DNA from 2 places in the Pantoea alhagi genome. Region 1 is predicted to be linked to the other one. Evidence: predicted binding sites of a transcription regulator. Region 1 holds the regulator's gene; the other holds the start of a gene.

Evidence for each region. Region 1 encodes ArgR, which controls arginine synthesis, uptake and breakdown. Its sites were predicted from a motif close to ANTGAATAAAAATACANT; they were not measured.
Region 2: the regulator ArgR is predicted to act here: its motif matches at 1,650-1,667, upstream of argA (amino-acid N-acetyltransferase).

What each region holds. Positions count from the first base shown of each region.
Region 1 is NZ_CP019706.1:1,121,169-1,125,179, reverse strand. It holds gene yhcN (peroxide/acid stress response protein YhcN) at 1-132, opposite strand, end outside; gene yhcN (peroxide/acid stress response protein YhcN) at 253-516, opposite strand; gene argR (transcriptional regulator ArgR) at 1,026-1,496, opposite strand; gene mdh (malate dehydrogenase) at 1,938-2,873, shown strand; gene degS (outer membrane-stress sensor serine endopeptidase DegS) at 2,973-4,011, opposite strand, start outside.
Region 2 is NZ_CP019706.1:2,423,180-2,427,190, forward strand. It holds gene recD (exodeoxyribonuclease V subunit alpha) at 1-281, shown strand, start outside; gene argA (amino-acid N-acetyltransferase) at 287-1,615, opposite strand; gene amiC (N-acetylmuramoyl-L-alanine amidase AmiC) at 1,848-3,095, shown strand; tRNA gene B1H58_RS11305 (tRNA-Met) at 3,182-3,258, opposite strand; tRNA gene B1H58_RS11310 (tRNA-Met) at 3,308-3,384, opposite strand; gene mltA (murein transglycosylase A) at 3,587-4,011, shown strand, end outside.

The sequences.
Region 1 (4,011 bases):
TACGGAAATGGTGCCGATGGGTTGCAGATTCTGGCTGGCGACGTCTTGCTGAGTAACCAGATCGGCTGCAGCTGCGCCGAATGAAAGGACGGAAGCCAGACCTAAAGCAGCAAAGGTAAATGTAGTTTTCATTTCTTACTCCTGAATATCGATGTTACGGCAGCCGGGATGGCTTGATAGCGATTATTATTTCTGAGGCTGCCTGAGTCGTTCATGCATTAAACCGGTATGCACCCGGCAGTCACATTGCGCTTATTTATACAGCTCAGCAGTAACGTGATAGTTGTCGTTGTTACGCGCTTCGATAATGCGATAAGCGCTGGCACCCTGACGCTCAGCTTTTGCCTGCAGCGCCTGATGAATATCCATCGGCGTACCTGCAATGCCGCTAATGCTTACCGTACCGATTGGCTGCAGATTCTGCGCCTGATCGGCGTTGATAGATTCTGCTGCAAAAGCACTGAATGAGAGAGTAGAAGCAAGTCCTACGGTTGCGATGATAGTTTTAATGTTCATTGATCTGTTCCTCGTCTTCTATTTTTGTCTTTGTTTGCTCTGTGATCCACATCACGAAAACAAGTATAGATCTAATCACGTATGAAATTAATATTCTGCTAATAATGTTTTGTTGTTACGCTTTAGCTAATGGCGCTTTTTTTATAACCAGAAGTTATATAGGGAGGTTATTTATTGTGCAGAATTGGTTATTTTTTAATTAAAACAGTGTTATAAGTGACTTTATCTATTTGTGCTTTGCCTTCTGGTCGAATCAGCCAGTAAAAATTCTCAGGCAGTCATATCTCCTGTATTGTTATGAGGAAGGCAGCACGATATGCGAATGTGTTGAGATGGCAGCCAATAAAACAAGGCGCTCTTATTCCATTTAACGCTGACAGTGACGTTTGAAACACAGAGAGGCAGAAAGCAAGAGAAGAACGGGTAGAGGATAATAAGCGCAGAACACAACCATGCCGAATTAACAGAAAAACAGGATCGCCTACTAAAAGCCAGCGATCCCGCTTTGCTTACAGTTCCTGTTCAAACAGATTCAGGATAGCTTCATAAAGTTGTTTCACGGTAAAGGCGCGCGCTGGCGTGATAAAAATGGTGTCGTCGCCTGCAATCGTACCAAGGATCCCTTCCGCTTTGCCTAATGAGTCCAACAGGCGGGCAATCAACTGTGCTGCGCCGGGACTGGTATGAATCACCACCAGCGCCTCGTTGTAATCAATATCCAGCACCAGGTTTTTAAGCGGAGAGGTTGTGGTGGGCACCCCCAGTTCGGCTGGCAGACAGTAAACCATTTCCATCTTCGCGTTACGGGTACGCACCGCACCAAACTTGGTCAGCATACGAGAGACTTTCGACTGGTTGATATTGTCGAAGCCTTCATCCTGCAGGGCTGTCACAATTTCACCCTGCGAGCTGAATTTTTCCTCTTTCAATAAAGCCTTGAATGCTTTAATCAGATCTTCTTGTTTCGATGGGTTACGCATAGGCTACCGATAATATAAAAATGCTGTGAAGCCCGTCCAGCAGGCAATACATTATTATGCATTTAAATGAATGTTTATGCAAATACGCTGCGGTGAACAGTGGCGTTACCGCGCAGTGGGCGCGCATTTTACCAGACTTTCGGCGCAGATAAAATTTACGCGAAGCGCATAGCTATGGCAGACGAAGTGAAGGGATTGTTATAAAATTGATGTTGTTCTGCTAAGCGCGGACGGTGTAAGGTATTGTTGATTAATTTATCTGTATCCGGTTACGCCCAGTGTCAGGCCTGTACGTAATGCGGTCATTTTCACCCGTTTCTGCTGGCTTTTATCGGCCAGGTAAAACGATGACAACGTCCTCGCTATTACTTCTCAGGTCGTCCAGCATAGTACCCCGCTGGATTCCGACATTTTTATGCTCACAATAATAAGGAGTTTAGGATGAAAGTTGCAGTTCTCGGTGCGGCTGGTGGTATCGGCCAGGCACTCGCACTTCTGCTGAAAACCCAGTTACCTGCGGGTTCAGAACTCTCTCTGTATGATATTGCTCCCGTAACGCCCGGTGTGGCCGTTGATTTAAGCCACATTCCTACGCCGGTTAAAATCAAAGGTTTCAGCGGTGAAGATGCAACGCCTGCGCTGCAGGGCGCCGATGTGGTATTGATCTCTGCCGGCGTGGCACGTAAGCCTGGTATGGATCGCTCCGATCTGTTTAATGTTAATGCCGGTATCGTACGCAATTTGATCGAGCAGGTGGCTAAAACCTCTCCTAAAGCGCTGATTGGTATCATTACCAATCCGGTAAACACTACCGTTGCCATTGCCGCAGAGGTGCTGAAAAAAGCCGGCGTTTACGATAAAAATCGTCTGTTCGGCGTGACTACGCTGGATATTATCCGCTCAAACACTTTTGTGGCAGAGCTGAAAGGCAAACAGCCGACCGAACTGAATGTACCGGTAGTGGGCGGACACTCCGGCGTCACCATTCTGCCGCTGCTTTCACAGGTGCCTGGCGTCTCTTTCAGCGAACAAGAAATAGCCGATCTGACCAAACGTATTCAGAACGCGGGTACGGAAGTGGTTGAGGCCAAGGCGGGCGGCGGATCCGCTACGCTGTCAATGGGACAGGCGGCTGCGCGCTTTGGTCTGTCACTGGTACGTGCGCTGCAGGGTGAAAGCAATGTGGTAGAGTGCGCCTATGTTGAGGGTGATGGTGAATATGCACGATTCTTCTCGCAGCCGCTGCTGCTGGGCAAAGAGGGCGTGGCCGAGTATCGTCCCATTGGCCAACTGAGCGACTTTGAGCAAAAAGCGCTGGAAGGCATGCTGGAGACACTGAAGAAAGATATTCAGCTGGGCGAAGAGTTCGTTAAGTAATATCACTGATGTTAAAAAGGGAGCCACAGGGCTCCCTTTTTTATTACGCAGCAGAAGACCGTTTTAAAAGGAGCCTTCGAACGTCTTGTTACGGCGTCGCTATTGCGCCGGATATTCCTGAATGGTGACTTTCAGCGTCAGTTTCCTGTCGTTACGAATAACCTGCACATCAATCACCGAACCGGGACGTATCTCGGCCACCTGATCCATGGTTTCCTGCGCAGAAACGGCGGGCTTGCCGTTAACGCTGGTAATCAGATCATTCACCTGAATACCGGCTTTGGCTGCCGGGCCTTCCGGCGCAACGTTATTCACTACAATTCCCTGAATATGATCCACACTGGCATTCTGTCCATGCAGCGGTGGCACTTCACGACCGGTAATCCCGATGTAGCCGCGAATAACGCGCCCGTCACGAATAAGCTTATCCATGATTTTTGTCGCCAGCGCGGTAGGGATTGCAAAGCCGATCCCTTCCGGCGTCTCGCCATCGTTACTTTTATCAAACGAAAGCGTATTGATGCCCATCAGCTCGCCCAGTGAGTTAATGAGCGCGCCGCCAGAGTTGCCCCGGTTAATCGAGGCATCGGTTTGCAGAAAGTTTTGCCGCCCGGAAGGGCTTAAGCCAACGCGGCCAGTGGCGCTGATAATGCCCTGGGTGACGGTTTGCCCAAGATTGTAAGGGTTGCCGATAGCCATCACGATATCGCCCACGTGCGCGATGCGTTCCGGGTTAATGGGAATAACCGGCAGGTTAGTGGCGGTGATTTTCAGTACCGCCAGATCGGTCAGGCTGTCAGAGCCAACCAGCATAGCCTCAATAAAACGCCCGTCCTGTAACGCGACAATAATCTGATCGGCACCGTTGATAACGTGACGGTTGGTCAGGATATAACCTTTATTATTCATTATTACGCCGGAGCCAAGCGTAGTAATGCCTCGTCCGTTACTGCTAGACGCGCTGCGGTTATAGACGTTTACCACGGCCGGAACGGCGCGGCGTACTCCCTGATTAAAGCTAAAAGGCGTTTGATCGGCGCTGCTTTCCGGCACAGAAAGCAGGCTGCTGCCGATGCGCAACGCGGGCATCACCGCCAGTAAAATACCTGCGACGATCAGCCCCAGAACTACCGAGCGC
Region 2 (4,011 bases), 1.3 Mb from region 1:
CGGTACAGCCAAGTCGTTTACCGCCGCACGATACCGCCTGGGCGATGACGGTGCATAAATCGCAGGGCTCGGAATTCGAACATACGGCGCTGGTGTTGCCTAACCACTATCTGCCGGTGCTGACGCGGGAACTGGTTTATACCGCCATTACTCGCGCACGCAGCCGATTAACGCTCTATACCGATCGGCAAATTTTTGCGCGCGCGGTTGCCGTGCGCACCCAGCGGCGCAGCGGACTGGTGGAGCGCCTGCGCGCCCCGCATCAGGAGATCCTGTTCTAAACCGGTCAGGTCAGATCGGCCATCAAGACTTTAGAACGACGCTGGTAGTTATACATTTGCTTCTTGCTTTCCGGCAGCAGCTCGATATCTACCGGCGTAAAACCGCGCTCCTGGAACCAGTGAATGCTGCGGGTGGTTAATACAAACAGTTTTTTCAACCCCAGCTGACGCGCCTGCAAAGCAACACGCTGCAGCAGCATTTCGCCGCGTGAAGAGCTGCGATAGTCAGGATGAACCGCCACGCAGGCCATTTCACCAATCTGCTCATCCGGGAAAGGATAGAGCGCCGCGCAGGCGATGGTCAGGTTATCGCGCTCGATAATGGTGAATTTATCGATCTCCATCTCCAGCTGTTCACGCGAGCGACGCACCAGAATTCCCTGCTGTTCCAGTGGGCGGATCAGCTCCAGAATGCCGCCGATATCGTTAATAGTGGCGCGTCGGATCTGCTCTGCGGATTCCATCACGATTTGCGTGCCGATGCCGTCACGGGAGAACAATTCCTGTAACAGCGCGCCATCTTCCTGATAGCTGATCAAATGGCTGCGACGCACGCCGCTGCGGCAGGCCTTAACCGCACCGCGCAGAAAGCGCACCGTGCCTGAAAGGTAGTCACCACGCTGTTCCAGGGTTTCAATACGCGCCTGTGCCTCGTTCGGGAACAGTTCAGAAATAATATTGCCTTCATCATCCGTCGCGCCCTGCTCAGAGCAGAAGCCGATCATTTTTTCCGCTTTCAGTTTAATCGCCAGCTGCGTGGCCACCTCTTCCGACGTCAGATTAAAACTTTCTCCGGTCACCGACACGGCTACCGGGCCAATCAAAACAATGGCGTCGCTGTCGAGCTGACGGTGGATCGCCTCTTCATCAATACGGCGAATACGGCCGCTGTGGCAATAGTCGATGCCGTCATCCACGCCCAGCGGCTGAGAGATAATAAAGTTGCCGCTGACCACATTGATATGCGCGCCCTGTAGCGGCGTATTGCTCAGGCTCATCGACAGGCGAGCGGTAATATCCAGCTGCAAACGTCCGGCGGCCTGCTTAACCAGCTCAAGGGATTGTGCATCGGTTACGCGGGTATGCTTGTGGTAGACCGGTTCCAGCTGATGTGCTGCCAGGCTGGCATCAATTTGTGGCCTTGCGCCATATACCACTACCAGACGAATGCCGAGGCTGTGCAGCAGACCAATATCGTTAACTATGCTGGAAAAGTTATCATGCTCAATCGCCTCGCCGCTGAGCATAATGACAAAGGTCTTATCCCGATGGGCGTTGATATAGGGAACGGAATGGCGAAAACCCTGAACCAGTGCGGTACTACGTTCCTTCACGGCAAACCCTCTTTTTGCATGACTATTCGGTTTTTGTGTATTTTTATTCTTTTGTTGCCTGAAGTGCAAGCGGCTTTTATTATCGCTTATCATTTTTCACAATCGGATAATAAGGTTAACAGGCTGCATTTAAGGCTTTTTTCCGGATGACAGCATAAAAGCGATTGGGTTAAAGTTTTCGCCACATTTTTTTCTGGCTTTTTTTTAGACACAACACAGTATCTGGAGCGGCATGTCCGAATCTAATCCCGTTATCAGCCGTCGTCGGCTGTTACAGGGCGCTGGAGCAATATGGCTATTGAGCGTTAGCCGGGTGGGGTTAGCGGCCAGCAGTCATATTGTTGCGGTGCGCATCTGGCCTTCTTCCAGCTATTCCCGCCTGACCATTGAATCAAGCGTGGCCCTGAAATATAAGCAATTTGCCCTGAGTCATCCCGAACGTGTGGTGATCGATATTGAAAACCTGCACCTGAATCGGGTACTGAAAGGGGTAGGGCATCTGGTGCAGAAAAACGATCCCTATATCAAAGCGGCGCGCGTGGGCCAGTTCGATAAAAACACCGTACGCATCGTGCTGGAGCTAAAGCAAAATGTCGCGCCGCGTCTGTTTACGCTGGCACCGGTAGCTGGCTTCCAGCATCGCCTGGTGGTGGATCTCTATTCGGCGTACGACACCCAGGACGATCCGCTACTGGCGTTGCTCAAGGATTATAATCAGGGCGATCTGGAACGTACGCAGCCCGCCGAAGCGCCGCTGCCGGGTAAAGCCGGGCGCGATCGTCCTATCGTTATCATGATCGATCCGGGACACGGCGGCGAAGATCCCGGCGCGCATGGCCTGCATAAGACGCGTGAAAAAGATATCGTGCTGAAAATTGGCCGCCGCCTGAAGGCGCTGATTGATAAAGAGCCGAATATGCGTGCTTATATGACGCGTAATGAAGATGTCTTTATACCGCTGAAGGTGCGGGTGGCTAAAGCGCGTAAGCAGCGGGCCGATCTGTTTGTTTCCATTCATGCTGATGCTTTTACCAGCCGGGCAGCGCGCGGCTCCTCAGTGTTCGCGCTCTCCACTAAAGGTGCAACCTCAGCGGCGGCGCGCTTTCTTGCCCAAACGCAGAATGAATCAGATTTAATTGGCGGCGTAAGTAAAAGCGGCGATCGCTATCTTGACCATACCATGTTCGACATGCTGCAAAGCCAGACCATTACCGATAGCCTGAAATTTGGTAAGGAAGTGCTGACGCGTATAGGCAAAATTAACCACCTGCATAAGCGCAGCGTGGATCAGGCAGGATTTGCGGTATTAAAAGCGCCCGACATTCCATCGATTCTGGTGGAAACAGCCTTTATCAGTAACCCAGCGGAAGAGCGCAAGCTGCGTACGGCGCGCTATCAGCAGCAGGTGGCTGAAGCGATTCTTGGCGGCATCAAAGCCTATTTTTCGAAAGGGGCGGCGCTGGCGCACCATAAGAAGTGAGAGTACCGGGGAGCGCGCTTGCGGGCGAACCGGTTTTTTACCAAACGCCAGATACAAAAAAACACCCTTAAGGGTGTTTTAATGATTGGTTGCGGGAGCCGGATTTGAACCGACGACCTTCGGGTTATGAGCCCGACGAGCTACCAGGCTGCTCCATCCCGCGTCCGGATGTTGTCGCTTCCGTCACGACACGCTATTGCGTACTTCTTAATTGGTTGCGGGAGCCGGATTTGAACCGACGACCTTCGGGTTATGAGCCCGACGAGCTACCAGGCTGCTCCATCCCGCGTCCGTGGAAGCGCACTATACTCTTACCGGATTATGATGCAACCCCTTTTTGAAAATTAATTGGGTTAATAGCGTCAGTTGTTGAATATCTCCGCGTTTTGCTGATTAATCAAACAAAGTGTGCGACTCTTTTTCCGGTAACGCATTTCATTCTTATAACCCCTTTGCTATCTTGCCCTGCACGCAGCTGAGGTGAGAATACAATGAAAGGACGTTGGACGAAGTATTGGGTTACGGGCGCGCTGTTAGCACTGCTGGCGGGCTGTTCCTCTAAGCCGACCGATCGCGGTCAGCAATATAAAGATGGTAAAATTGAGCAGCCTCTGGAGCTGGTGAATCAGCCGAATGCCAAAGGGCGTCCGGTTAACGGTAAAGATTTCGGCGATCAGGTCAGTGAAATACGCTTTGCCTCTTCTTCTTTATATACACGTCAAAATAATACCTATAACGCTATTGAGAACTGGCTGCTGGCAGGGGGCGATACGCGCCAGCTGCGACTGTTTGGCCTGGATGCGTACCAGATGGAAGGGGTGGATAATTACGGCAACGTCCAGTTTACCGGTTATTACACGCCGGTTATCCACGCGCGCTATACGCGCCAGGGCGAGTTCCAGTATCCGCTCTACCG